3 regions of the Agarivorans sp. OAG1 genome follow, and region 3 is predicted to be linked to each of the others. Evidence: predicted binding sites of a transcription regulator. Region 3 holds the regulator's gene; each other region holds the start of a gene.
The links. The regulator sigma-54, encoded in region 3, starts transcription at its own class of promoters, with help from an activator protein. The targets are predictions, from matches to a motif close to GTTGGCACGNNNNTNGNNT.

Region 1: a site for sigma-54 is predicted at 6,005-6,023, ahead of flgB (flagellar basal body rod protein FlgB). Genes of this name have one in related genera too.
Region 2: a site for sigma-54 is predicted at 5,806-5,824, ahead of glnA (glutamate--ammonia ligase). Genes of this name have one in related genera too.

What each region holds. Positions count from the first base shown of each region.
Region 1 is NZ_AP028990.1:1,736,642-1,746,501, forward strand. Features, by position in the region: gene OAG1_RS08145 (flagellar assembly protein T N-terminal domain-containing protein) at 1-290, opposite strand, end outside; gene OAG1_RS08150 (FlgO family outer membrane protein) at 399-983, shown strand; gene OAG1_RS08155 (LPP20 family lipoprotein) at 964-1,440, shown strand; gene OAG1_RS08160 (FlgO family outer membrane protein) at 1,499-2,245, shown strand; gene flgN (flagellar export chaperone FlgN) at 2,447-2,866, opposite strand; gene flgM (flagellar biosynthesis anti-sigma factor FlgM) at 2,874-3,197, opposite strand; gene flgA (flagellar basal body P-ring formation chaperone FlgA) at 3,275-3,955, opposite strand; gene OAG1_RS08180 (chemotaxis protein CheV) at 4,124-5,035, shown strand; gene OAG1_RS08185 (protein-glutamate O-methyltransferase CheR) at 5,048-5,872, shown strand; gene flgB (flagellar basal body rod protein FlgB) at 6,056-6,454, shown strand; gene flgC (flagellar basal body rod protein FlgC) at 6,454-6,873, shown strand; gene OAG1_RS08200 (flagellar hook assembly protein FlgD) at 6,884-7,555, shown strand; gene flgE (flagellar hook protein FlgE) at 7,588-8,925, shown strand; gene flgF (flagellar basal-body rod protein FlgF) at 9,081-9,827, shown strand; gene flgG (flagellar basal-body rod protein FlgG) at 9,844-9,860, shown strand, end outside.
Region 2 is NZ_AP028990.1:205,949-215,808, forward strand. Features, by position in the region: gene OAG1_RS00990 (DUF494 family protein) at 1-321, shown strand, start outside; gene OAG1_RS00995 (topoisomerase DNA-binding C4 zinc finger domain-containing protein) at 462-1,040, shown strand; gene glnG (nitrogen regulation protein NR(I)) at 1,114-2,523, opposite strand; gene glnL (nitrogen regulation protein NR(II)) at 2,536-3,618, opposite strand; gene OAG1_RS01010 (DUF4124 domain-containing protein) at 3,668-4,210, opposite strand; gene glnA (glutamate--ammonia ligase) at 4,315-5,721, opposite strand; gene typA (translational GTPase TypA) at 6,063-7,883, shown strand; gene OAG1_RS01025 (PEP-CTERM/exosortase system-associated acyltransferase) at 7,950-8,804, opposite strand; gene cls (cardiolipin synthase) at 9,126-9,860, opposite strand, start outside.
Region 3 is NZ_AP028990.1:4,022,866-4,032,725, forward strand. Features, by position in the region: gene lptC (LPS export ABC transporter periplasmic protein LptC) at 1-58, shown strand, start outside; gene lptA (lipopolysaccharide transport periplasmic protein LptA) at 84-563, shown strand; gene lptB (LPS export ABC transporter ATP-binding protein) at 563-1,288, shown strand; gene OAG1_RS18280 (RNA polymerase factor sigma-54) at 1,341-2,843, shown strand; gene hpf (ribosome hibernation promoting factor) at 2,868-3,155, shown strand; gene ptsN (PTS IIA-like nitrogen regulatory protein PtsN) at 3,163-3,606, shown strand; gene rapZ (RNase adapter RapZ) at 3,633-4,490, shown strand; gene OAG1_RS18300 (HPr family phosphocarrier protein) at 4,477-4,746, shown strand; gene mgtE (magnesium transporter) at 4,816-6,177, shown strand; gene pmbA (metalloprotease PmbA) at 6,248-7,585, opposite strand; gene yjgA (ribosome biogenesis factor YjgA) at 7,690-8,196, shown strand; gene tldD (metalloprotease TldD) at 8,247-9,692, opposite strand; gene OAG1_RS18325 (carbon-nitrogen hydrolase family protein) at 9,698-9,860, opposite strand, start outside.

The sequences.
Region 1 (9,860 bases), 2.3 Mb from region 3:
TAGTACTGCTGGCCGTGATTACCTTCGTCTAATACGGTTAGGTTATGCAAGGAGCCTTTAGAGACCACTTCAATTTGATCAAGCGTGAGTTGCCCGCCAGAGACTTTGCTGATGCTGGTAACAGACGCCCCCGAATACAACAGAAGCTGCTTAACCGCATCTTGGGTGGCTAAGCTTTTGGCTTGTTCAAAGTCGTTGTTTACGATGGTGGCTTGGCCCTTAGCCTCGTACCATATTGCCTGTGTCGACATGCTAATTAGCATCCCAACTAAAAGAATTATCTGTTTCATAAGGCCCTCCTATGTTTCGGAGTAAGCAATAACTATACCCAAAATAAAACGCTATTTTTTTGACTGGAACGGTTATTGCTTGGAACAGGGAAGTCGGAGGAGATTGATATGCGATATACGACACTATTTATTTTGCTGGTAACGCTACAAGGATGCAATACCAGTTTACATCATGTTTCTAATTATCCTTATGTGGAGCCGCGAGAGCAGCAAGATGCCGCTTTGTATGTGCATGTCGACAACCTGTCTCAACAGCTAACTGATGACGTGGATTTAACTGAAACTGACTCTGTGGCCATAAGCACGGTGGTGGATTTAGACAACTTGCAATCGAGCGATGGATTTGGGCGGCAAGTGGCAGAGGCAATGTTTGCCGCTTTATCGCGTGAAGGCGTAAATATGGTAGAGCCACGCCTTACTGGACGTTTGCAAATGGACCCAGGTTTCGGCGAATTTTCTTTATCGCGAGATGCAGATTTACTGAGAACTGAAATGGAAATTACCTACGTGGTGGTTGGCAGTTTTCAGCGAACCACTTCGGGTAGGCATGTGAATCTTCGTTTAGTGGAGCTATCTAGCCAAGCGGTTGTGTCGGCTGCTTATCAATTTATCCCCAATATGGCGGGGGCAACTTCACCGCGTGTGACTAGTGTAAATGGGAGCTTGCAGCGTCATGAACAATCTGTACTTTAGAGCGTGGTTTATTAGTTTGGCGGTTTTGTTGTTGCTAGCTTGTACGCCAACAACCCAAGTTAAACAAGTTGAATGGACTTATGAGCCTCCGGGTGACTTTACCGTGGTTAATGCTGTTGGCTATGCGCCTATTAGTCAGCAACGTGGCGCAGACATGAGCGCTAAACAATTACGCGCAATGAAAGCCTCTAAGTTAGATGCTTATAGAGAGCTTTCTGAGCAAGTGTATGGCCAACATATCGATAGCACCGCAACAGTCAGCGATATGGTGCTTGGTAACGAGCGTTTAGCCGCCTCGGTTGCCGGGGTAATTCGTGGTGCTAAGGTGATTAATGCCTACGCAGTTGACGATGTATATGTCACTGAGTTGCAACTTGATTTCCGAGAAGTGTACCGCGTTACTATGTCTATGGCGCCAACTCGTCATCTTGAGAGTCAAAAAACCGTTCATTTTTAGTAAAGATTTTACCTTTCTGGCCGATACTTAAAGCGTAATAGACGATTAAGGAATCGACATGAAAGGTATATCTTTAGTAGCCTTGGCTACTTCAATGCTGGTGGGGTGCTCTAGTTCCCCATCAATGCAAAAAGTTGTAGTGTACGATGGCTCAAAGCATCACGCCGCACATACTCACAATGCTCACTACATGGAAGGTGTTGTAGATGAGAACGGCCAGTTGTTTTTAAGTGGAATGCAAAGCCGTTCGCTTAACCCCGCCAGCCCAGATATGAGTGACCCTGATGTTCAGCACTCACTTACCGATTATGTAAACCTGATGTCGCAACGCTTAGTCTCAAGCTCTCACTATGTGAATGCTGATACACCAATCGGGGTGGCTTCGTTTGTTCCTTTAGATAACCTTCGCACCACTGATTTATTTGGTATGCAGTTAGCTGAAAGCTTTGTTTACGAGATGCAACAAAGTGGCTTTTCGGTGATTGATTATAAAACCACTGGTTTTATTCGCATTACCCCAGAAGGGGACTTTGTATATAGCCGCAACGTAAAAGAGTTATCTAAGCGTTTACCCATTGAATACTTGCTCGTAGGTACTTTTAGCAAATCAAATAAAGGTATTTTGGTGAACGCTCGGATCGTTGGCGCTCAATCAAAAGTAGTGGTTGCTTCTGCTCAAGAGCTTATTCCCAATGAAGTGTATCAAAGCAAAGTACCTGCACCAGTTAAGCGAGACGGGGTAATGATTATCGAGTCGCGTAAGCAGGCCAGTAAAATTAAGATGCCGATGGGTGAGCGTGGTTAGTTAATTTCGTCTATTACTGTTATACGCAAAACCCTAGCCTTGGCTGGGGTTTTGTTGTTTTTGAATATGTAACTACTACAAGCAGCACTTTTCCAAATAACAACAGTAGAGCATTCAGAAGTGCAAATTCAATTATATTTAGGTAACCACTAAATGCCCAATTAACTTGGGTTATAGAGGTTTTTGGAAACGAGGAGGAACTTAAGCTTTAAAGCCTTTACCCATTCGTTGTGAACTGTGCTTTTTACCTAGTTTGTCATAGGTAGACGCATTTTGGTTTTGCAGTTGGTCAATTACGGCACTTAGCTGTTTGACTTTTTCATTGCTGGCTTTAATTATTTCGCCATTTAGCTGATTGCGTTCCTGGCATTGGGCAAGCAAACCTTTGATGGTATCTACTTGTTGAACAAATTGAGGGTCTGAATTCAGCTGTTCTATATTGGGTGACGCTGCGATCTCTTCATCGGCACTCGCTATTAGCGCCAATGCTTGTTCTTTTTGCTCAGCAACAGCATAAAGAGCAATAGTATCATCTTGTTCAAGAGCAATTTTTTCTTGCTCCAAAAGAGAAAGCAGCAAGGTGAGTTGCTGCTCTTGAGTATTCAGTAGTGGGGCGATCATAGGCTAATTATCCAAGCGCTTTATTAAACTCACTCTCAAAGTCACCCATTTTCTGTGCAACTTTATTGGCATCTACTTGATAAGTACCATCGGCCACCGCTTGCTTGATTGATTCGAGCTTCGAGCTTCTGCTATCTGAATCACTGAGCAAATTCTGCTGAATACGGTTTAGTTGTTGTGCTTCGTTTGTAAGCATAACTGAATCCTGGGCTGCAGCAGAACCAGCGGTTGAACGTTGTTCAGCGCTTTCTTTTGTGCCTTTGTCAGCAACTCGATTTGAGTCTAGTTGACTAGGACGGTTTCCACCTAAGTTGTTAATATTTAAAGCCATAATGGCGCCCCACAGTTAATCAATTTTTCGTATTCAATAAAGCTATCGGCTTGCTTTGGTAAAACTTTAGAAAAAAATTAAAGTTTTACCTCAACTATTCCAATCGCTTTTACTCGGCCGGTGACCAGACGCTGAGACTGATTATTTCTAACCCGAATGGTATCACCGATAGTGCCACTAGACAAAGCGGTACCTTGGGTCGTTACATTCAGCCCACCTGCATTGGCGGAGATGGTAACAGCATCACCTTTGCAAACTATGCAAATATCGCGCCCAGTTATAATTTGGTCTTTACGCATTGCTCGCCTAAGTTTAGCACCAACTAAGAGCCCTAGCTCTGTGAAGTAACTGCCGCGTAAGCGATTCTCGGGTAAAAAATTAGTGGTAAGTTGCGCGTTAGTTAAGGCGGCCCCTTCCTGAATGGGGGAGGCTGCTACTACCACGGCAAGCAATACTTGTTTGCGTACTGGGATATAGAGGCGCCAGTTTGCGTGTTCATCACAAGTAACTAATACACTGGTGTTTCTCCGAACTTCACCATTGGCTAAACTGTAACGATAAGGCGTTGAACAGTCGGGGATCGCGATTCGCTCATCTAATTGATTAGCGGTTAGCTCAATTTTTTGACTATTGTCGTGAGTTATCTGCGAATAAACAAAATCTACTGCTGCTTTTTCAAGCTGCGAGTGCAGCTCACTAGTGTGAGCAGTAAGACTAAAACAAAATAATACGAGTGAAGCAGCAATTTTTATCAACATTTCCGATATGATACCGATAAAGCAAAGTAACAATTGGCTTTTTTGTCTATGCTTAACAAGTCGATGTTAAGCCTCTTGGTGTCAAAAAAACGACAATTAAGTTAGATTAAGCGATAGTATACAGGGGTTAAGCAAGGTTGATGCCCCTTTCTAAGGAGTGATAAGTATATGGCGGGTATTTTAGATTCGGTAAACCAGCGGACGCAGCTAGTAGGACAGAATCGCTTAGAGTTGTTGTTATTCAGGTTAAATGGGTCTCAGCGCTATGGCATTAATGTATTTAAAGTAAAAGAAGTCTTACAATGTCCGCCACTTACCGCGCTGCCTAAACTAAATCCTGTTATCCGAGGTGTGGCACATATTCGTGGCCAAACTATTTCGGTCATTGATTTAAGTTCAGCCACAGGTGGGCGTCCAATAGAAGATGTGACCAAGTGTTTCATCATCATTTCAGAGTACAACCGTTCTGTGCAGGGCTTTTTAGTAGGCTCGGTCGAGCGTATTGTAAATATGAATTGGGAAGACATTTTGCCGCCGCCAAAAGGGGCAGGTAAGTTCAACTACCTGACAGCGGTAACAGAGGTTGAAAAAGAGTTAGTTTCTATTTTAGACGTTGAAAAGATTCTCGATGAAATTTCTCCGGTTGATACCACTGTAAGCAAAGAGATTGTTGAAGAAGCAGCCGCAAACGTTCAAATAGACAAAAAAGTATTGGTGGTTGACGATTCTTCGGTGGCGCGAAACCAAGTTAAGCGCGCGGTAACCTCCTTAGGGGTAGAAGCCTTACTTTGCCAAGACGGACGAGAAGCACTCGAGCTGTTAACCACTATGGCAAAAGATGGTCCAATTACCGATCAAATAGCGCTGGTGATTTCTGATATTGAAATGCCAGAAATGGATGGTTACACCTTAACCGCGGAAGTTCGTTCTCATCCAGATTTAAAAGGTCTACACATAATTTTACACACCTCCTTAAGTGGTGTATTCAACCAAGCTATGGTAAATAAAGTTGGCGCTAACGCCTTTATTGCTAAATTTAATCCAGATGAATTAGCTGCCGCTGTTCGTCAATCTTTATAGAGTGTGGATGCATTGAGAACCATAACCGATGATGTGTATAAACAGTTTTGTGGCTTTCTAGAAAAGCAGTGCGGAATTGTATTAGGTGACAACAAGCAATACTTAGTAAAGAGCCGTTTATCGCCGTTAATGGCTCAGTACTCTGTAGCAAGCCTTACCGAACTAGTTCAAAAAGCCATGAGCCTACGTGAGCGCGATTTACGTGCGGCCGTGGTGGATGCCATGACCACTAATGAGACTCTGTGGTTTAGGGATACTTATCCATTTCAATTGCTCGGTGACAAACTCTTGCCGGAGTTCACTAAGTTATCTCGGCCAGTGAAGATTTGGTCAGCGGCGAGCTCCTCTGGCCAAGAGCCTTACTCTATTATGATGACTTCCCTGGAGTACCAAGCTAAACGCCCAGGAACTTTACCCATGGGGGTGCAGGTAGTGGGGACTGACATATCACCGTCAATGCTGGAACATTGTAAGCGTGGTGAGTATGACACTTTAGCTTTGGCGCGCGGTTTATCGCCAGAGCGTAAACGTCAGTTTTTTGAAGCGACTACCGACGGCAGATTTCGAGTTAATGATAAAGTGCGTAAAAATGTTAGTTTTAGGCCGCTTAATCTCTTAGATAGTTACGCGTTAATGGGTAAATTCGATATCATTTTTTGTCGTAATGTTTTGATTTATTTTAACGCTGATGTGAAATCGAAGATCCTTAATCAGTTTGCTCAAGCATTAAACCCTAATGGATATTTAATGTTGGGTGCCTCTGAGTCTATTACCGGCCTGACCGATCGTTTTAATATGTTGCGTTGCCATCCCGGCATTGTTTATCAACTAAAATAAGCTAAACCCGAAGCGGCAGTAAATGGCAATAGTTGCCGCTTTACTTGCCGCTAGCATCACCCTGCCACTGTTATCTAGCATACCAATACAACTAAGTTCCTTAGTTAGCTGAACAAAAAGCGTCAAAAAAACTCTGGCACAGCTCTTGCTAAATATTCTTCGTGGAAGTGTAACGAGGTGTATATGGCAATAACATTTGATAAAGCATTAGGCGTTCATCAGCATACTGTAGGTGTAAGAGCCCGCCGTTCTGAAGTGATTGCAAGTAACATTGCTAATGCTGATACACCTAACTATAAAGCACGAGATATAGATTTTAATAAAGCATTTGCTGCCGCTAAAAGTAAGCAGAGTGGTGGAATGCACATTACTAATGAGCGCCACATCAGCGGCGGTAACAGCCAGTTTGCCGAACTAGGCTTTCAAGTGCCGGATCAACCAGACACCGGTGACGGTAATACCGTTGATGTACAAAAAGAGAAAGCTGCATTTATGCAAAATGGCCTGGAATATCAAGCAGGTATTAACTTTCTTTCAAGCAAGTTTAGTGGCTTGCGTAATGCAATTAAGGGAGGTCAATAATGAGCTTTTTTAATGTTTTTGATATTTCAGCTTCGGCCATGAAGGCGCAGTCGGTACGTTTAAATACTACTGCCAGTAACCTAGCCAATGCCGACAGTATTAGTTCAAGTATCGATCAAACGTATCGAGCAAGAAAACCAGTGTTTGAGGCTGAGTTAAATAAAGCATCTCAAGCACAAGTTGAATCTGCACAAGTTAAAGTAGCGGGCATAGTTGAATCAGATGCTCCGTTACGTAAAGAGTATTACCCAGAACACCCCATGGCTAATGAAGAAGGGTATATCTTCAAGCCAAACGTCAACGTTATTGAAGAAATGGCCGACATGATGAGCGCTTCTCGCTCCTATCAGGCTAATGTTCAAGTAACTGAAGCCGCTAAGCAAATGCTAAATAGCACGCTAAATCTGGGTAAAAGTTAAGGAGTAGCCAGTGTCTACTATTGATCCGTTACAAAATAATTATTGGCAACCAGAGTCGGTTGTTCCAGAGAGCAATAATAATCAGTCATTGGGGCAAGAAGATTTCTTCTCACTGCTTACTACTCAGTTGCAGTATCAAGATCCCAGTAAACCCGTGGATAACGCTGAGATGATTGCGCAAATGGCAAGCTTTCAGACTTCCGAGGGGATTGCTGAGCTTGGTACTAAGTTTGACACCATGAACTCGATCATGAATTCATCGGCTGCCTTGCAGGCGTCAACTTTAGTGGGCCAGAAAGTGTTAGTCCCGCTAGATTACGGACATAACGGTGGTACTGGTTTTGACGGTGTAGCGGTAACTGGTGCAGCAACAACCAATGTAAAAGTTTCGGTCGAAAACGCGGCGGGTGAAGTCGTCAAAGTTATCGATTTAGGTGAGGGAAGTGGCAACATGCCATTCTCTTGGGATGGCACCGATTCCAATGGGAATCCAATGCCAGAAGGTAAGTACAACATTAAAGTTAATGGTGTTCAGGGCGGTAAAGAGATCAGTTTACCCACCGCAACATATGCAAGCGTAGGTAGCGTGAGCTTAGCGGGTGGCACATCTGGCGTAGTCGTCAATTTAGAAGGCTTAGGTGGCATTGCAATGAGCGATGTTCTCGAAGTAGCCAAGGCCTAACAAAGAATAGTAAAACGATAGGAGATTGAGAGATGTCATTTAATATCGCTCTAAGCGGCATCAATGCCTCGCAAAAGGATCTTGACGTAACGGCGAACAATATTGCTAACGTCAACACCATTGGTTTTAAAGAGTCGCGTGCTGAGTTTGCCGATGTGTATGCAACATCGATTTTCTCAAATGCTCGTACTGCAGTAGGTAATGGTGTTAAAACTGTGGATGTAGCTCAGCAATTCCACCAAGGTAGTCTTAACTTTACCCAGAATGCCTTAGATATGGCGATCAGTGGCGAAGGCTTTTTTGTTACCGCATCAGACTTAACCACTCAAACACGAGAGTTTACTCGTGCGGGTGCGTTTAAGTTAAACGCTGATAACTTTATTGTTAACTCGCAAGGTCAATACCTACAAGGTTATACCGTGAACAACAGCGGCACGCCTTCAGCGGTGAGTATGGCTGCAACCAGCGCAATTCAAATTAGTGCTGAAGTAGGTAACCCAACCATGACAAGCCAAGTTGATATGAGCTTTAACTTGCCGTCGAGCGGTACTACTCACGACATAGGCGATTTCGACCCAACCGACAGCAATACCTACACTTCTGCCACTTCGGTGACGGTGTATGATTCGCAAGGTGGCTCGCATGTTGCTGAGACCTTCTTTATTAAAGATGACACCACGGCTAACACATGGCACAAGTTGATATACATTGACGGTATGCCAGTAGATGTTGCAGGTGGTACAGCTAATACCCCTAACGCGGGTAACCCTAATCCAAATATCCCTGCATCAGCGACTTTAACTTTTGATAATACCGGTGCATTAGCATCTACAGCGCCACTTATTATTGAGACTGTAGCGCTTGGTACTGCTCCACCAAACGGCCCTGGTGGTGTATGGGATCCGGTAACGGGTTCTGTAGATCCAACGCAAACCATTACTTTTAACCTAAATGGCCCAACTCAGTACAACTCAGCCTTTGAAGTATCTAGTTTGTCGCAAGATGGTTCTACCGTTGGTAAATTGACAGGTATTGATATTGGCCCAGATGGTTTGGTTGTTGCCTCATACAGTAATGGGCAAACAACCAATATTGCTAAAGTATCGGTTGCTAAATTTGCCAATAACCAAGGTTTAGCGCAAATCGGTGATACTTCATGGCAGCAAACCCAGTTAAGTGGTGAAGCGATTGCCGGTGAAGGTAACTCGGGGACTTTCGGTAAAATCAACTCTGCTTCTTTAGAACAAGCTAACGTTAACTTAACGGAACAATTGGTTAATTTGATTAGTGCTCAGCGTAACTTCCAGGCTAACTCTCGTGCCTTAGAAGTTAACTCAACGCTACAGCAAACTATTATTCAGATACGTTAATAGTCAACTAGCGTTTGATCAAAAAGGCAGTCTTGACTGCCTTTTTTATTTTATTGATTTAATTACCTTTTTTTCTTCTTGTTTCTCATTCTTATCTTCTGGCATTCTAATTGCTTTGTTTCCTTTGAGTCAGCTAATTGACGTAGGAAATAGACATGGACCAACTACTTTATATATCGATGACCGGTGCAAAACAAAACATGCACTCGCTCGCGGTACGTGGTAACAACCTTGCAAATGCAAATACCACAGGCTTTAAAGCCGATTTAGAGAATGCACGCTCTATGCAGGCTTTCGGCCCGGGCATGCCATCTCGGGTATTTGCTATGACCGAGCGCCCAACTCAAAACTTTACCGATGGTCTGTTAAAAACCACTGGTCGGGATTTAGACGTGGCGATTAAAGGTGAAGGTTGGATTTCGGTCCAAGACAAGGATGGTAATGAAGCGTTGTCTCGAAATGGTAACTTTACCATTTCAGCCGCTGGTGTTTTACAAACCATGCAAGGGCAGCCCGTATTAGGTAATCAAGACGCGCCAATTATTATTCCCCTACCTGTTGAAAAGCTAGAAATTAACGAAGATGGCACCATCGAGATTAGACCAGAAGGCGCACCTGCCGATGCCTTGGAAGAAGTTAACCGTATTAAGCTAAGCAATCCTTTTGCTGGCGAGTTAACTAAAGGCGATGACGGTTTATTTCGTGCCACTAATGGTCAACCTTATCAGCCCGATGCCACCGTTGAGTTGGTTAAGGGAGCGCTGGAGGGAAGTAACGTGAACCCAGTGCAAGAAATGACACATATGATCAGCATGCAACGTCAATTTGAAATGCAAATAAAAATGATGAAAACCGCTGAAGAAAACGAAAAAGCAACCAATAACTTGTTGCGATTAAGCTAGGTATAAGGAGCGTATTATGCATCCCGCATTATG
Region 2 (9,860 bases), 960 kb from region 3:
GCTTTGCAAGATAGCGACAAACAGCCTTATTTAAATCCTTCTGAGATTCCCTCATTACGGGTGTATACCGCACCGGAAATTGCCAAGTTGGACGTACCGTGCCGAGGCTTTTTACTGTTCTTAGAGCAGATGAAGGTACTTAACGCGGAAACTCGCGAAATGGTAATTGACCGCGTAATGGAACTTGATGGACCAGAGTTAGAACTGGAAGATTTAAAATGGGTCATTTTAATGGTGCTATTTAATGTTCCAGGCAGTGAGTCGGCTTATCAGCAAATGGAAGAGTTATTATTCGATTTGGGTGATGGTCCGCTGCATTAAACACTGACTCAACGATAAAAGGTGCGCTGCAATTAGGGCTGTGCACCAATTATTGCTTCGATAAAGGCTGTGCTTGCGTCGAATCAATAGCCTATTCGCGCCATTTTGTTATGCTTAGCAAAGTTTAACGAGGTGTCAGCATGTCAAAGATAGATCCAAAGTTATTTTCTGCCCACGAACACGCCTTAGAAAAAGAATATGATGTTTGTCCCAAGTGCGGTGGTGAACTGCAGCATCGAAATAGTAAATCAGGTCCCTTTTTAGGCTGCAGCCAGTATCCGAGCTGCGACTATAGCCGAGCTTTGCACCAGCAAGATCATTCTTTGGATAAAGTACTGCCTGGGACTGAATGTCCAGAATGCGGTGAGGAGTTAATGCTGCGCCAAGGGCGTTACGGCATGTTCATTGGATGTAGCACTTTTCCTAGCTGTCAGCATATTGAATCGGCTCAACCGCAGGCACAAAGCACGCCTGAAATAAACTGCCCATCATGTAATAAAGGGAAGCTAGCCGCGAGACAATCGCGCTATGGTAAAACGTTTTATGCCTGCAACGCTTACCCTAAATGTTCTTACGCGGTGAATGACCAGCCTATCGCCAAGCCTTGCCCGGATTGTGGTTGGAAGCTATTGGTCTTAAAGAAAACCGCAGCTGGTAAGCGAGAAGTCTGTCCGCAAAAATCCTGCAGCTATAAAAGCGCGCCTTTGGTGGAGATATAGCAACATCGGTAGTTGTAAGCGTTCATACAAAAAAGGAGAACTCATTGTTCTCCTTTTTGCTGCTCGTCGCGCTCTAGGCTTCTACGTCTAGCTCTTTAAGTTTGCGGGTGAGAGTATTGCGCCCCCAACCCAGAAGCCTAGCTGCTTCTTGTTTGTGACCGTGAGTATGCTCTAAGGCGGTAGTTAGCATGATTCGCTCAAAGTCAGGCATTGCTTCACCAAGAATATCTATTTGGCCGGAGACTAACTGTTGAGAAACCCAGCTTTTTAACAGCGAACGCCAATTAGCATCGGCTGTTTCACCTGTTTCTGCCACTACCGGTTGGCTTAATTCTGGCGGCAGGTCTGCTGGCAGCACCTCTTGGCCACTGGCCATTACCGTTAACCAACGACAAACGTTTTCTAGTTGCCTAACGTTACCTGGCCACGCTAACTGCATCATAAAGCGTTGAGTATCTTTGTGCAGTAATTTGCTTTCTACATTTAATTCTTTTGCGGCTATTTCTAAGAAGTGCTTAGCTAAAGCCGGAATGTCTTCACGGCGCTCACATAACGATGGCAAGTGAATACGAATTACGTTTAAGCGGTGGAATAAGTCTTCACGGAAGTCGCCTTCGGCCACTTTTTTCTCAAGATTTTGGTGGGTAGCTGCGATGATTCGCACATCAACTTGCACTGGTGAATGGCCGCCCACTCGGTAAAACTGCCCATCGGCCAGAACACGTAACAAGCGGGTTTGAATATCCAGCGGCATATCGCCAATTTCATCCAAAAACAAGGTGCCACCATTGGCTTGCTCAAAACGGCCATGGCGGATGTTGTTGGCGCCAGTAAACGCGCCTTTCTCGTGACCAAATAGCTCTGATTCAATAAGATCTTTTGGAATGGCCGCCATGTTTAACGCAATAAAACTGCCGCTGGCGCGAGGGCTATGTTTATGTAACGCGTGGGCTACCAACTCTTTACCGGTACCAGATTGTCCGTTAATCAGCACCGAAATACTCGACCGAGATAAACGTCCTATGGCACGAAAGACTTCTTGCATTGCAGGCGCTTCGCCGATGATTTCTGGCGCTGGCGAGCTAGGTTTGTTATTCGCTTTATTGCCTTTTTGCTCACGAGAAACTGTTACTGCACGCTCGGTTAGAGCCACCGCTTCATCGATATCGAAGGGCTTAGGTAAGTATTCAAAAGCGCCGCGCTGGTAAGCGTTTACTGCACTATCTAGGTCTGAGTGGGCGGTCATAATAATAACCGGCATCTCAGGGAAGTGGCTTTGGATCTTTTCCAATAAGCTCAAACCGTCCATGCCAGGCATGCGAATGTCTGAGATCACTACGTCGGGCTGTTCATAATCTAACTGCTGAAGCATCATTTCACCGTCGGCGAAACTCAAGCAGTCGTAACCCGCAGTCTTTAACGCTTTTTCTAACACCCACCGAATGGAGCTGTCGTCATCAACGACCCATATTGTTGCTGCCATGTTAGTACTTCCTTAACGTCTGAGAGGAAGATGAATGGTAAATTCGGTATGACCTGGCCAACTGGCACATTCAATCTTCCCTTTATGCTGATTAATTAAATTTTGTGCAATAGACAATCCTAAACCGGTACCACCTTCTCGCCCAGTTACCATTGGATAGAATAGGGTGTCGAGCAGTTCGGTTGGAATGCCTGGTCCATTGTCGATAATTCTGATTTCTGCAGCCAATTTAAAGCGTTGGCCGGCAATTGTTGCTTGATGAGCTGTACGGGTAATAATGTTGATACTCCCGCCTTTTTCACCCAAGGCCTGAACGGCATTTTGAACAATATTGAGGAAAGCCTGTAGCAACTGCTCATGGTCCATCTCAAAATCTGGAATGCTAGGGTCGTAGTCGCGCTCAACGCTAATGCCTTCTGGTAGATCAAGCTTAACCAGCTGGCGTACTTTTTCGAGTACTGAATGCACATTGTGCAGTTCATGTAAGCCTGGACGCTGAGGGCCAAGCAAACGATCAACTAGCTTTCTTAAGCGGTCAGCTTGCTCAATAATAATGCCGGTGAATTCTTTTAGTTCTGGGTTAACTAACTCTTTTTCTAGCAACTGCGCTGCGCCACGCAAACCACCAAGCGGGTTTTTAATTTCATGAGCTAAGCCGCGAACCAGTTCTTTAGCTGCTTGTTGCTGGGCGTGTTGATAAAGTTCTTGAGAGATCTTCTTTTGCTGGCCGATGGCGCGCATTTCCAGCATGAGTAAATTTTGGTGTTGGTTGTTTATTCGGGTAGCAGAAAGCTCAACCAACGCATGATGACTATCGAAAACCAAGGTTACTTCATTATCGGTAAAACTTTGCCCAGAGCTACACACAGCGCCTAGTTTACTAAGGTCCAGTGAGCTATGTTTCACTTGGGTGGCCAGCGGCTCATCAATAAGCCGCTTAGCACTTTGACCGAGTAGTTGTTCGGCTGAAGCATTAACGTATTGAATCTTTAGCTCTGCATCAAGCAGCACTATGGCAGTTACTTGATTTTCCAATACTAAGCGCTCGAGCCCAGAAATATCTAACACTACTCTCTCCTGAATGATGCGCACCATTTTGGTGCTCCTGCACTGAGTTTAACCTCAAAAAGCAGAGAGTGACTAATTAGCCTCCCCCTGCTGCGGCCGCTCCAGCGCCAAATGCGTTAGCGCGGTGCAAGAATACGGTTATGGGCTTAGACGATGCAATTTCCTTGCCTGAATCATCAACTAGCTGCACCTGAATTGTATGGGCGCCGCGATCAATGTTGGTGAGCTGGAAGCTACCCATTTTAGTGATTTGTCCCTGTGGTACGCCATCAAGCACCAATTTGTAGCCCATGCTGTTTAAGGGAAGCGGGGTAGAGCTAGCACTGATTGAGATCTTGCCTTCGTTATCTCGAATGGTTTGCTCATGGCTCGGGCTAGTGATGTTAACTTGATACTGAATAGGCTTTTGTTTCTTTTTCAGTGGGGTACGCGGTGTCACAATGGGGCCGTCAGTAGCCGGAGGAGCGACATCAACCTTGAGTTCGGTGGCGCCAACCTGAGGGCGGTCTGAGAAATGCGTTACACCATCCTGATCAACCCATTGGTAAATTTTGTCAGCAGCTTGGGTACCAAAGACTGTGCCACTGATTAATAAAGCTATAGCAAACCATTTGCTCATTGATAATTCCTCCATTCAACTTGCTAAAGGTGGGCAAAAACGTATTGAAAAGCAATAAAAAAACCCGCTTTAAAGCGGGTTTTTTAAGCCGTGTAACGTTTTGTTTATACGCTGTAGTACAATTCGAACTCAAGTGGGTGAGTTGTCATGTTGATGCGCTCAACGTCAGCAGATTTCAATGCGATGTAAGAATCGATGTAATCGTTGCTGAATACGCCGCCAGCAGTTAAGAATTCACGGTCAGCATCTAGGTTCGCTAGTGCATTTTCAAGTGAAGTTGCCACTTGTGGAATTTCAGCCGCTTCTTCTGCAGGTAGGTCGTATAGATCCTTGTCCATAGCGTCGCCAGGGTGGATTTTGTTTTTGATTCCGTCAAGGCCAGCCATCAACATTGCAGAGAATGCTAAGTATGGGTTGGCTGTTGGATCCGCAAAACGTACTTCAATACGACGCGCTTTAGGCGATGGTACTACTGGGATACGAATAGACGCTGAACGGTTACGCGCTGAGTAAGCTAGCATAACTGGTGCTTCGAAGCCTGGTACCAAACGCTTGTAAGAGTTAGTTGAAGCGTTAGCAAAAGCATTAATAGCTTTAGCGTGCTTGATGATACCGCCAATGTAGAACAATGCAGTTTCAGATAGGCCGCCGTATAGGTCGCCAGCAAATAAGTTTTCGCCGTCTTTCCAAATTGATTGGTGAACGTGCATACCGCTACCGTTATCACCAACAACTGGCTTAGGCATAAAGGTTGCTGTTTTACCGTAAGCGTGAGCTACGTTATGAACAACATACTTAAGAACCTGAGTTTCATCGGCTTTTTCAACGATAGAGTTGAATTTAGTTGCGATTTCGTTCTGACCAGCTGTAGCTACTTCGTGGTGGTGAGCTTCAACAGTTTGACCCATTTCTTCAAGAACTAGACACATTGCTGAGCGAAGGTCTTGTGAAGAATCAACTGGAGCTACTGGGAAGTAACCGCCTTTAACGCCAGGACGGTGACCAGTGTTGCCGTCTTCGAAGTGCTTGTCTGAGTTCCAAGATGCTTCATCAGCATCAATTTTGTACATAGAACCTGACATGTCAGTTTTGTATTTAACATCGTCAAACAAGAAGAACTCTGGCTCTGGACCAAAGTATGCTGCGTCAGCAATTCCAGTAGAACGCATGTACTCTTCAGCACGCTTAGCTACAGAACGTGGGTCACGGTCGTAACCTTGCATTGTAGAAGGCTCTAGAATGTCACAACGGATGTTTAGTGTAACTTCTTCTGTGAATGGGTCTAATACAGCAGTAGCTGGATCAGGCATCAATACCATGTCTGATTCGTTAATGCCTTTCCAACCTGAGATTGAAGAGCCATCAAACATTTTACCGTCTGAGAAGAAATCTTCGTCAACTTGGTGAGATGGAATAGATACGTGTTGCTCTTTACCTTTAGTATCAGTAAAGCGTAGGTCAACAAATTTAACTTCTTGCTCTTTAAGCAAAGCTAAAACTTCTGCAGACATGTTTTTAACCTCCAGTGTCATCAAAATTGATGGTTCAATCGATTTAATAGTTATTTATACGAATAATCGTGGTTGTGTTGCATCAAGCTAAAACTATGCCAACACATAAGGTGCTGATTTTAATGGCTAAAAATTGATTAGGCATCAATTTAGTGCAGAGCTTTGCACTTTGTTGGTGCTATTCTTGTCCATTTTGGTGCAGTGAGTTTTTGGCCTTAGCTATCATACCCTAATTGGGTAGCGGAAAAACCGTGATCAACTTAAAACTATGAGAATTTGCCGTTTATATGTACAATGGCGCACTTTTTACTTTTACCTCACAATAAAAAGGGCTGAAAGCCGTGCTAGATAAGTTAAGAAACATCGCCATTATTGCTCACGTAGACCACGGGAAAACTACCCTGGTAGACAAATTACTGCAGCAATCTGGAACCCTACAAACGCGTGGTGATGCTGAAGAGCGGGTAATGGACTCAAACGATCTTGAAAAAGAACGTGGTATTACCATTTTGGCAAAAAACACGGCGATTGAGTGGAACGATTACCACATCAACATCGTAGATACCCCTGGACACGCCGACTTCGGTGGTGAGGTAGAACGTGTTTTATCTATGGTTGACTCTGTATTGTTGTTGGTAGATGCCCAAGAAGGCCCAATGCCGCAAACCCGTTTTGTTACTCAGAAAGCATTCGCTCAAGGTTTGAAACCTATTCTGGTAATCAACAAAATCGATAAGCCAGGTGCTCGTCCTGATTGGGTAATGGACCAAGTATTTGATTTGTTCGATAACTTAGGTGCTACCGATGACCAGTTAGATTTCCAAGTGGTTTACGCATCTGCGTTGAACGGTTGGGCTAGCTCAGAAGAAGGCGTAGAAACTGATAACATGGAGCCTTTGTTCCAAGCTATCGTTGATAACGTTGCTCCACCTGAAGCTAAAGAAGGCGAAGGTTTGCAAATGCAAATCTCTCAGCTTGATTACAACTCTTATGTTGGTGTTATTGGTGTTGGACGTGTATCACGCGGCAGTGTTAAACCAAACCAACAAATCACTGTTGTGGGTGCCGATGGTAAAACCCGTAACGGAAAAGTGGGTCAAGTATTAGGTTACTTAGGCCTAGATCGCCATGAAGTAACCGAAGCTAACGCCGGTGACATTATCGCTATTACTGGTTTAGGCGAGTTAAAAATCTCTGACACCATTTGTGATCAAACCAATGTAGAAGCATTGCCTGCCTTGTCAGTAGATGAACCTACCGTAACCATGACTTTCCAAGTAAACACTTCTCCGTTTGCTGGTAAAGAAGGTAAGTACGTTACCTCTCGAAACATTCTTGAGCGTTTACAACAAGAGTTGGTTCATAACGTTGCACTACGTGTTGAAGAGACTGATGATCCAGATAAGTTCCGTGTTTCTGGTCGTGGTGAGCTACACCTAGGTATTTTGATTGAAAACATGCGTCGCGAAGGCTTCGAGCTAGCGGTATCTCGCCCAGAAGTAATTCTACGCACTGTAGATGGCCAGTTAGAAGAACCATATGAAGTCGTGACTATTGATGTTGAAGAAGAGCATCAAGGTAGCATTATGGAGCAACTTGGTTTGCGTAAAGGCGAGCTAACTGACATGGCGCCTGATGGCAAAGGCCGTATTCGTATGGACTTTATGATCCCATCACGTGGTTTGATTGGTTTCCAAACCGAGTTTATGACCTTAACCTCAGGTTCTGGTCTGCTTTACCATACGTTCGATCATTACGGTCCACACAAAGGTGGAGTAATTGGTCAGCGTCAAAACGGTGTGCTTATTTCTAATGCAACCGGTAAAGCCTTAACGTACGCCTTGTTTAACCTTCAAGAGCGTGGCCGTTTGTTTACTCAGCATGCTGATGAAGTATATGAAGGCCAGGTTGTTGGTATTCACGCTCGTGACAACGACTTAACAGTAAACTGTTTGAAAGGTAAGCAGCTAACGAACGTTCGTGCATCTGGTACCGATGAAGCGCAAGTACTTACGCCGCCAATCGTAATGACCCTTGAGCAAGCGCTTGAGTTTATTGATGACGATGAGTTGGTAGAAGTAACGCCAGAGAACATCCGTATTCGTAAACGTCACTTAACTGAGAATGAGCGTAAACGTGCATCTCGCCCGCCTAAAGCTTAAGGTGAACTGAGATTTATAAAGGCAGCCTAGGCTGCCTTTTTTATTGCATGTTTATACCTGAAGTAACTATCTATTCTGGCCCACAGCATCTAACTGATTAGTGCTCGCTAATAGTGCAGAGCTGGGGCTGACCGTTTGTTTTATTAGTTCAAACAAAGGTTGATATAACAGCGGTAAGTGCTCTTGGAAGCGTTCGACCGTAATATGGTAAGCTGCGCGGATGCCGTGATAATCGATATTTGGCCCAATTCTGGTCATTTTAATGCCGAATATAGAAAGGCTTCGAGCAAGTTTGGGCTCAACCATTACGTACGCATGTTTTATTCCGCACTGCTCGGCAACAATTGATGCCGCTAAATACAAGCTCATAGTGATATAAGGAAAGGTTCGCAGTTCTTTTTGGCTAAATGCGCTTAAACCCGCTCCAGCTGGCGCAGCGCCATTTTTGAGATCGATTTTGCGGCGACGAAACTGGGTGTCTAGGGCCACCCGCGACACTTCACAAATGCTCTCTTTAGCAAAGTTATCGGGATGTAGCTCTTGATGACTAATCACTGATTGGCCGGTGTCTAGCAAAGGTATGCTTTGCTGCTTGCTGGGGCTAACCATTCTTAGGCATCCAGCATCTAAGCCGGAGTTAAGGTGCTGAACTCGGCAGTAGTGGGAATAACTATCGTAAACATCGCGCTCAATTTGCTGGTGATTGCTTGGCTCAAACTGAAACTCTTCGCAGTAAACGCGATGCCGTAATTGATAGATTTTGGTTACCTCTTCCTCATTGCTCGCAATACTGGCTTGAAAGTAACGTTGGTAACGTTGCGCGAGTTCGTCTGCTTGATGCTGTATAGCTAGTTGCTTTACTGACGATGCTGATAATTGCAATTTTCTAGGAGCAATTGCACTGGGTTGTTGATAACTCACAAGTAAACCTAATTAGTCCCTTAAATATCTAGCAAGGCTAGTTATTCACCATAGTTATATTTTTATCAATTAGAGTGGCTTTTATGAATTTAGTCACTTTTTATGGGTAGTTATTGTCTATAACTGTGTCCTAGCGCATATTTGCTGTTATGAAAGCCTTATTCATTTTATTGGCATATTGTAGTGCCATTAGCCTTGCTGGGAACTGTGAAACACTTTTAGCTATTCGAGAGGGTTTGGAATAGTTGGGTCGGAAACGAATGGTGGTGCATATTTATGTGCTTACGAGTTGGCCTGGTTGGAACTTTTGATTGTCGACTTCTATAGCAATGGGCTGAATATATGGATGATATTCTCTAATAGCCGACGGTAAATTGGCCGTTTTCGCCAAGCGAGTGTATTAATACGTGTACTTTGTTGAAGGTAATGCTGCATGATGCGATCTAGATCTTCAGCATAGGATTTGTCATCGATAATCGAAGTCACCTCAAAGTTTAGCCACAAGCTTCGCATGTCTAAGTTTACCGTTCCCACTAGGGCAACTTGTTGGTCTATTAATAGGCTTTTAGTGTGCAACAAGCCACCGTTAAATTTGTAGATGTTTACCCCAGCATTTAGTAGCTGCTGGTAGAAAGAGTGGCTTGCGTAGCGGACCAAAAATGAATCGTTCCTAGCGGGTAGGATCAGGTTAACTTCAACGCCCCTGCTAGCCGCGGTAACCAGCGCCATTTGTAAATTTTCGTCAGGCACAAAGTAAGGGCTGGTGAGCACTATTTGTTTTTTAGCGAGGTATAGCGAAGTAAGTAGTAGCTGAATAATGTGGTCGCCAAAAATACCCGGCCCTGACGGCATTATTTGCATGCGTTGGTGGCCTACCGAAGCCGTAGTAGAAAGTAAATCGAGCTGTTCGATAAGCGCTTCGCCGGTTTCCATTTCTATGTCGTAGGCAACTACCGCTTGTAGGTTCAAAGCTGCAGGGCCTTCTACTCTTAGCATGAGATCTATCCACTGCCCGACACCGCGCTGTTGGTTAAAAAAGCGTGGGTCGACTAAGTT
Region 3 (9,860 bases):
CGAAATAGTGACTTTATTAGATGATATCGAAGCGGTTTACCACAACCCACAAGAGTAAGTTAGCAATTGCAGCTAGCTTGTTTATGTTTTCTTGGGGTTCACAAGCACTAGAAGACGACTTCAACAAACAAATTATTGTTGATGCTGACCGCCAGCAGGTCAATATCAAAGAAAACCGAGTCACCTTTTACAATAATGTTGTGGTGACTCAAGGCTCGATTAAAATGCACGCCGAAGAGCTAAGCGTTATTGGTAGTGAAGAAAAAGGCAGCGAAGTTATGATTGCTAAAGGCGAACCCGCAACGTTTTATCAATTACTTGATAGCGGCAAGCCAATTGAAGCTGAAGCGAACGAAGTGCGCTACGACTTAAAAACCCAAACGCTAACACTCACTACCAATGCTCAACTCAAACAAGAAGAGAGCTTGGTAAAAGGTAAAATGATCAAATACAGCATCAACAAACAAGAAATGGTGGCACAAGGCGACGAAAACAGCCGTGTAACTACTATTTTCCTACCGCAGCAACTTGACGAACTAACGCCCAAGGAAGACCAGCAATAATGAGTACCCTAATTGCTGAAAACCTAGCCAAAGCCTACAAGGGCCGTAAGGTAGTCAAAAACGTTAGTCTAAATGTAGAAACCGGTAAAATTGTTGGCTTGTTAGGTCCAAACGGCGCTGGCAAAACAACTACTTTTTACATGGTGGTGGGTTTGGTGCCTCGTGACCAAGGCCGCATCCTCATCGATGATGACGATATTTCTAGTACAGCGATGCATACCCGCGCACGCAAAGGCATTGGCTACCTTCCGCAAGAAGCGTCTATCTTTCGCCGCTTATCTGTGGAGAAGAACATTCTCGCCGTATTAGAGACCCGAAAAGACCTCGATAAAGAGCAACAAATTGGTGCATTAGACGACCTTCTTGAAGAGTTTCACATTGGCCATATTCGCAAAAACCTAGGCATGAGCTTGTCAGGTGGTGAACGCCGAAGAGTTGAGATTGCTCGAGCGCTAGCCGCCGCACCTAAGTTTATTTTGCTTGACGAACCCTTCGCAGGGGTAGATCCTATTTCTGTTATCGATATTAAAAAGATCATTGAACATCTACGTGATCGCGGTCTAGGTGTACTAATTACCGACCACAATGTTCGAGAAACTCTCGATGTTTGTGAGCATGCCTATATCGTTAGCCAAGGCGAATTGATAGCCTCAGGAAAGCCAGAAGAAATTCTCGAAAACGAACATGTGAAACGAGTTTATCTCGGAGAACAATTCAAGCTATAGTTAAAGTGCAAGTTTAAAAAAAGACAATAAGAAGAAGGAACAGCGGTAGTTAATGAAAGCATCTTTGCAGTTGCGTCTTGGTCAGCAGTTAACCATGACCCCCCAGTTACAACAGGCCATTCGCTTACTCCAGCTTTCAACACTGGATTTACAGCAAGAGATTCAAGAGGCTCTGGAAAGTAACCCTCTGCTTGAGGCGGATGAGTCTCACGCCAGTGATAGTGACGCAACCGACGCTAAATCTGCCAACGAGAAGTCTACCGAGGCCGAATCCACTGCTGACATAGACAACAGTCAAATTGAAGCAGGCGATGCCATTAATCAAGAAACTGTTTCTGACGACCTTCCTGTTGACTCTACTTGGGACGATATCTACAGCGCCAGTTCTGCCCCAGCCAGCTCATCTGGCAGCGCGGTTAGCGATGACAACGATATGTTGTTTCAGGGCGAAACTGTCGACTCTTTACAAGACCACTTATTGTGGCAAATGCAACTCACTCCATTTAGTGAAGTAGACCAAGCTATTGCTTTAGCCATTATTGATGCAGTAGATGAATCGGGCTACCTCACCCAAGACTGTGAGCAGCTACTAGAGGGCTTACGTTCAAGCGATAACAATGACTTAGATGTAGAGCTAGATGAAGTAGAAGCAGTACTTAAACGCATCCAACATTTCGACCCTGTTGGTATTGCGGCTCGCTCACTGCAGGAGTGCCTACTGATTCAACTAAGCCGTTTTGTTGAAGATACACCTTGGCTAAATGAAGCCAAAGATGTAGTTTCAAATCATATTGATGTATTGGCTAATCGCGATTTTCGTCTATTAGCCCGCAAAACCAAACTTAAAGAAGACCAGTTACGCGAAGTCATGCGTTTGATTCATACGCTTGAACCTCGACCTGGTAACGCGGTTGAGCCTAATCAAGCCCAGTATGTTATTCCGGATGTATCGGTTGTAAAACGCCAAGGCCGCTGGGTTGTAGAGCTCAACCCAGATGCAATGCCTAAGTTGCGTGTTAACTCCCACTATGCATCTTTAAGTAAAACCTCTACCAACGCTAACGATACCCAGTTTATTCGTAGCCACTTACAAGAAGCCAAGTGGTTTATTAAAAGTATCGAGAGCCGAAATGAAACCCTATTAAAAGTATCCAACTGCATTGTTCATCATCAACAGGCGTTTTTTGAATATGGCGAAGAAGCCATGAAGCCAATGGTACTGAACGATGTAGCAGAAGCTGTAGAAATGCATGAATCCACTATTTCCCGGGTAACCACCCAAAAATTCATGCACACACCTCGCGGCATCTTCGAACTTAAATATTTCTTTTCTAGCCATGTGGCTACCGATGGCGGGGGTGAGTGTTCGTCAACCGCTATTCGTGCATTAATCAAGAAACTGGTAGCTGCCGAAAATACCAGTAAACCACTCAGCGACAGCAAAATTGCTGATATTTTGGCAGATCAGGGGATCAAGGTGGCAAGACGTACGATCGCTAAATATCGTGAGTCTTTAGCAATTCCACCTTCTAACCAACGTAAGAGCCTTATCTAAGGCCACTAAAAGGGGAAGATATCTATGCAAATTAACCTTACTGGACACCACGTAGAAATAACTGAATCTTTGAAAGAATATGTCCACACCAAGTTTGCCAAACTCACCCGACGATTCGATCAGATCAATAACGTTCACGTCATCCTCAACGTAGAAAAACTGAACCAAATTGCTGAAGCCACATTACATTTAAACGGCGGCGAAGTATTTGCAACCTCTGAGCATTCTGACATGTATGCCGCCATCGACAGCCTGATTGATAAACTTGATCGCCAAGTCATCAAACATAAAGAAAAACTTAACAAACGTTAGCCCCCCCATGCAACTAAATAAAGTACTTAGCTTGGACTGCACCCAAAGTGCAGTTCAATGCTCTTCAAAAAAACGCGCCCTAGAAATAGTGAGCGAACTGGCTGCCAAACAGCTTGATACCACTACCCAATGCATTTTTGAAAGCTTGTTAAATCGAGAAAAAATGGGCAGTACAGGTATTGGCCAAGGCATCGCTATTCCTCATGGCCGTATCGACAACCAGCATCAAGCCACAGCGGTTTTCTTGCGTTGCGATCCCCCTATTTCCTTCGATGCAATAGATAACAAGCCAGTAGACTTGGTATTTGCATTACTAGTACCCGAAGATCAATGTAAGCAACATCTTAATACTCTTGCTCAAGTAGCTGAAAAACTTAACGATAAGCAAATATGTAAACAACTTCGTTGTGCACAAAGTGATGACGAATTGTACGACATCATGGTAGCCTAATACTCTAATCAGCCTTAGGGATTATCATGGAACTGATCATCGTTAGTGGGCGCTCGGGTTCAGGTAAAACCGTCGCCTTAAGAGTATTGGAAGATCTCGGCTACTATTGCGTCGACAACTTGCCGGTTGTGCTTTGGCAATCACTTATCGACAACTTAAAAAAAACCTATTCTAAAGTAGCAATTAGCATTGATATTCGAAATCTTCCCGATGAGCTATCACCGGTAGGACAGCTAATACGAGATGCAGGGCCTGACATTAATCTGTTAAGCATTTTTTTAGATGCGAAAGATGAAGCGCTGATCCGCCGTTACAGCGAAACACGCAGGGTACACCCGCTTAGCCAAAGCAACTTATCTTTAGCAGAAGCGATTGAATCAGAAACCGAGCTATTAGCCCCCATTTCTAGAAATGCCGATTTGCGTATCGACACTTCCCGTTTATCGGTACACGAGCTAAGCGGCTTGATTCGCTCACGCGTTACTGGTGACCAACAACAACAGCTAATTTTGGTGTTCGAATCCTTTGGATTTAAAAATGGTGTGCCTAACGATGCCGACTACATGTTTGATGCGCGTTTTTTACCTAACCCGCATTGGCAAGAAGAGCTACGCCCACTTACCGGCTTAGATAAAGCCGTGCAAGAATACTTGGCTGCGCAGCCTTTAGTTACCCAATATATCGAGCAGATTAGCCAGTTATTGCAATCTTGGTTACCGCATTTAGAAGCTAACAATCGAGCCTATTTAACCATTGCGATTGGCTGTACTGGCGGGCAACATCGCTCGGTGTATGTGGCCGAGCAGCTTGCTAGCCTTTTTAGCGCTCATCGAAAAATACAACGACGCCACCGAACTTTGGAACATCGCCTTGAAGCTCACTAGACAAGTAGTAGTAAAAAACAAATTAGGTCTGCACGCACGTCCTGCCACCAAGTTGGTTGAGCTGGCTCAGCAATTTGACGCTGAGCTGAGTATTATCGACGGTGAGAAAACGGCTTCTGCTGCCAGCGTTATGGGTTTACTGGTACTAGCCAGTGCGCAAGGAAGTACGTTAACCATAGTATCTGAAGGTGCAGACGCAGAAGCCGCTCTAGATGCGGTTCAAGCCCTAGTAGAAGCTAACTTCAACGAAGAATAAATCTATACGCAATAAAGCCAAGCTACAATTAGCAAGCAGTACATAACAAAATAACAATAGGGATCGCTTATGCCAGAAGAGATGGAGTTAAACCCTAATCAGCACAAACGCTTACAGGAGCTAAACCAAGCCCTCGACAGCGGTATGTTCGTGCATGTTAGGCGCATGCTTCATCAAATGCCTCCCTGTGACGTAGCACTATTACTAGAATCTAGCCCACCAGCAGGGCGTAAAGTGTTATGGCAACTTACCGACCCCGAGCAACATGGTGAAATTCTCGAAGAGCTAAACGAAGATGTAATGGAAGGGGTACTTCAGTTAATGGCACCAGAAACACTGGCCGCCGCAACTGAAGGCATGGACACCGACGACATCGCTTATGTACTAAGAAGTCTGCCCGACAGCGTGTACCAAGAAGTTCTTGAGCAAATGGATGGTCAAGACAGGCACCGTGTAGAAGCTGCTCTAGCTTACCCTGAAGATACTGCTGGCAGTATCATGAATACCGATACCATTACCTTACGGGCCGACGTAAGTATCGATGTGGTATTGCGCTACTTACGTTTACGTGGCGAACTGCCAGAGGCTACCGACGCCCTGTACGTAGTTGACGAAGATGACTTGCTACTGGGCGACATTCCTTTATCTACTCTGCTTACAGTAAGCCCCAACGTTAATGTTCGAGAAGTAATGGATGGAAACGCAGAAACCATCCATGTATCTATGGATGAAAACGACGTTGCAGCTTTATTTGAACGCCATGACTGGATTTCGGCTCCAGTAGTTGATGAACAAGGTAAACTGCTAGGCCGGATCACCATTGATGATGTGGTCGATATTATTCGCGAAAATGCCGAGCACAGCATGATGGGTATGGCGGGCATGGATGATGATGAAGATACCTTTGCCCCAGTGGTTAAAAGTACCCAACGCCGCACCTTTTGGTTAGCAGTAAACCTGTGCGCGGCCTTAGTGGCGGCCTCCATCAGCAATATGTTTGAATCTACCCTAGAGCAGTTAGCCACCTTGGCCATTTTAATGACGATTGTACCCAGCATGGGCGGTATTGCTGGTAATCAGACCCTTGCTTTGGTTATTCGTGGTTTAGCTGTGGGGCATATTGGTGAAGGCAATTCACGTTGGTTAATAGGCAAGGAAGCTGCGATTGGCATGCTAAATGGGATTATCTGGGCAACTGTCATTGCCTTGGTAGTTACTCTATGGAAAGGCGATTGGACCTTAGGGATTATTATTGCTGGTGCGATGTTTATTAACATGTCACTGGCCGGTTTAGCCGGCGTAACTATTCCGCTGTTAATGAAGAAATTTAAAATTGACCCAGCACTAGCTGGCGGTATGGCCTTAACCACCGTGACTGATGTAATGGGGCTATTTTCTTTCTTAGGGATGGCCACCTTAGTGCTGGCCTAAACGACAGAGTTATCTGGTCAACGGCTCTTAACCTGTTCAAACAACAAGGTTAAGAGCTGAGAATTAACGCCTAGCTACCTGCTACTTTCATTGATGAGATCAGCACCGAGCCCGACTGAATTGCGCTTTCTTTATCAAAGTCGTCAGCGATCGCCACGATATTGGCAAACATCTCTTGCAGAGTGCTGGCCACGGTAATTTCATGCACAGGGAAAGCAATCTCGCCGTTTTCGACCCAGTAACCTGCTGCGCCACGTGAATAATCACCAGTTACGGTATTTACCCCTTGGCCCATCATCTCTGTCACTAGCAAGCCGGTGCCCATTTGCTTAAGTAACTCTGCGCGACTTATGCCACTGTGCTTAACCTTCCAGTTATGAATACCACCAGCATGGCCGGTGCTTTGCATTCCTAACTTACGCGCTGAATAACTGGTAAGTAAGTAAGTTTCTAACTTACCGTCAGCAATAATGTGCTTCGCGGTTGGTGCTACGCCTTCACTATCAAATGGCGTACTCGACAAGCCTTTTTTAATAAATGGGTCTTCGTAAATCGACAACCAACTAGGGAATAATTGCCTGCCTAAGCTATCTAACAAGAACGACGAACGACGGTACAAGTTACCACCACTAATGGCCCCAACTAAATGACCAAATAACCCACTGGCTACATCTTGGTCAAATACCACGGGTACTTCGCAGGTAGAGATTTTTTGGCTATTTAAGCGCCCTAGGGTTTTTTGCTGGGCTTTAGCTGCTATGGTTTCAATACTATCAAGATCTGCAAAATCACGCGCCACACTGTAGGCATAGTCACGTTGCATCTCTTTTTCGCCAGCAATTAGCATGCAACTAATGCTATGACGACTAGTTGGATAACCGGCTAAAAAGCCGTGGCTATTGCCATATACCTTCACACCATAATGGCTATTGATGTTAGCGCCATCACTCGCCTTAATTTGTGGATTGCGCAAAGCAATATCTTCGCACTGCTTAGCCACATCAATAAAATAATCAGGTTCTAAGGGATGAGGATGAAATAACTCTAGATCAGGAATATCGCTAGCTAGAAGTTGCTTGTCGGCAATTCCAGCGGCAGAATCTTTCGATGTGTATTGCGAGATATCATAGGCAGCTTTCACTGCATTTTTTATCGCTTCTGGGCTTAAGTCTGAGGTTGAAGCACTGCCCTTACAATTAGCTGAGTATACGGCGATGCCTAAGGCGCCATCGTGATTAAACTCCAAAGTCTCAACCTGTTGATCACGGGTTGCTACACAAATCCCGGTTTGCTTTGAAATCGATACTTCAGACTCATCGGCACCCAACTGTTTGGCTTGCTCTAAGGCGAATTCCACCGCCTGCTTCAATTGACTTAACTCTTGGCTAACTTGTTTTTCAGGGCTCATTGTTATTCTTCATCTCCATGCATAGCACTAGCATAACAAAACTCATCGAGCGACCATATGCAAGAACTGGTAAGATATGAAAAAAAGTACCACGAGAGTTAAAAATGAAGAATCAACAGCCCTATGATGACGAAGACGATTGGATCAGCAAGTCTGAAATCAAACGTGAAGCAGATCGGCTGAAAAAAATAGGTGCCGAGTTAGTTGCCCTAACCAAACCGCAACTCGCCACTATTGAAATGAGCCCAACACTGCGCGAAGCCATTGCCTTAGCTAAACGCCTAAAAGACAAGAGAGAAGCGGCGCGTCGCCATATGAATTACATTGGCAAGGTAATGCGTACCGAAGATGAAGAAGCAATCAGTGCAGGCTTAGATAAAATTCGCAACAAGCACATTTATCAAGCTCAAGCGCAATTAGCGTTGGAAAAGCAGCGTGATTTATTGGTTGCCGAAGGCGATGCTGCAATTAATCAGTTGCTTGAGCAAAACCCAAGTTTAGAGCGCCAAAAGCTACGCCAATTAGTGCGCCAAGCCAAAAAAGAAGCCGAGCAAGAAAAGCCAGCAAAGGCTCACCAAGATTTAGCTAAGTATTTAAAAGAAAACGCTTAATAAGCTAAAAACAAAAAAGGGGCCTAAGCCCCTTTTTTTACGCAATTAATTTACGCTGTACCGCCAACCGTTAACTCATCGAGTTTAACACTGGGTTGACCAACTCCAACAGGTACACTTTGACCTTCCTTGCCACATACCCCAACCCCTTGGTCAAGAGCGAGGTCATTGCCTACCATAGACACCTGTTGCATTGCTTCTGGACCACAGCCAATCAGTGTTGCACCTTTAATTGGCGTGGTAATCTTTCCATCTTCGATTAAATAAGCTTCTGAAGCGGAAAATACAAATTTACCCGAAGTAATGTCCACCTGTCCGCCACCAAAATTAGGCGCAAAGATCCCTTTTTTCACCGAGGCTATCAGTTCTTCAGGTTCGCTTTCGCCAGGTAACATATAAGTATTGGTCATACGTGGTAAAGGTAAATGCGCGTAAGATTCACGACGACCATTACCAGTAGAGCGGGTATTCATTAACTGAGCATTATGCTTGTCTTGCATATAGCCTTTCAGTACACCATTTTCTATCAATACATTGTATTGTCCTGGCGTGCCTTCATCATCAATATTTACAGAGCCTCTGCGCTGCCCTAAGGTACCATCGTCAACAATAGTACATAGGCTTGAGGCCACTTGCTCACCCATACAACCACTAAAAGCCGAAGAGCCCTTACGGTTAAAATCGCCTTCTAGACCATGACCGACAGCTTCGTGCAGCAATACACCAGGCCAACCAGCACCTAATACCACCGGCATTAAGCCAGCTGGGGCATCTACAGCCTCTAAGTTTACTAAGGCTTGGCGCACTGCTTCATCAACAAAGCCCATGGCCCGCTCGCGCCCATTAACATCTTCTAAAAAGTAACTGTAATTCCGACGTCCACCGCCACCAGCGGAGCCTCGCTCTCGGCGCTGGTTACGTTCCACCAATACACTACAATTAAAGCGAATTAAAGGGCGAATATCGGCCGCTAAGGTACCATCACTGGCAGCAACCAATACCTCTTCATAAACACCACTCAAACTAACAATTACTTGAGTAACAGCAGGATCTAAGCTGCGCGCATATTTGTCTGCTCGCTCTAATAGGGCAATTTTTTGCTGATTAGACAGACTCACTAATGGATTATCAGCTTGATAAAACTGTTCGGCAGAAACCTTACTAAAAGGTTTAATCTTGGCGTTTACACCTTTGGAGCTGATGCCTCGTGCTGCTTGGCAAGTTTGTAACAAGGCGCTGTTATTAATCACATCGGAATAGGCAAAACCGGTTTGCTCGCCACTTATTGCGCGAACTCCTACGCCTTGCTCAATGTTATAGCTTCCTTCCTTTACAATACCGTCTTCCAACACCCACGATTCGTGGCGGCTATGTTGGAAGAACAGATCAGCATAATCAATTTGGTGTTTTGCCACTTCGGTCAGCGCCATACTTAGCTCTTGTTCGCCAATGCCTCCCGGCACCAGTAATGACTGACTGACTTTTTCAAACGACATAGTGTTTATTCTCTCCACCCTAGTTGTAATTGACCATGCAACGGCACGGGCATCCGGTCCCTAATTTGCTGTAATAGCTGCGGATTAAAATCGGCTCTTGCTGGCCCCGTTCCGCTTGGCTGTAGATCTAAACAACGCCCCCATGGGTCAACAATCATCGAGTGCCCC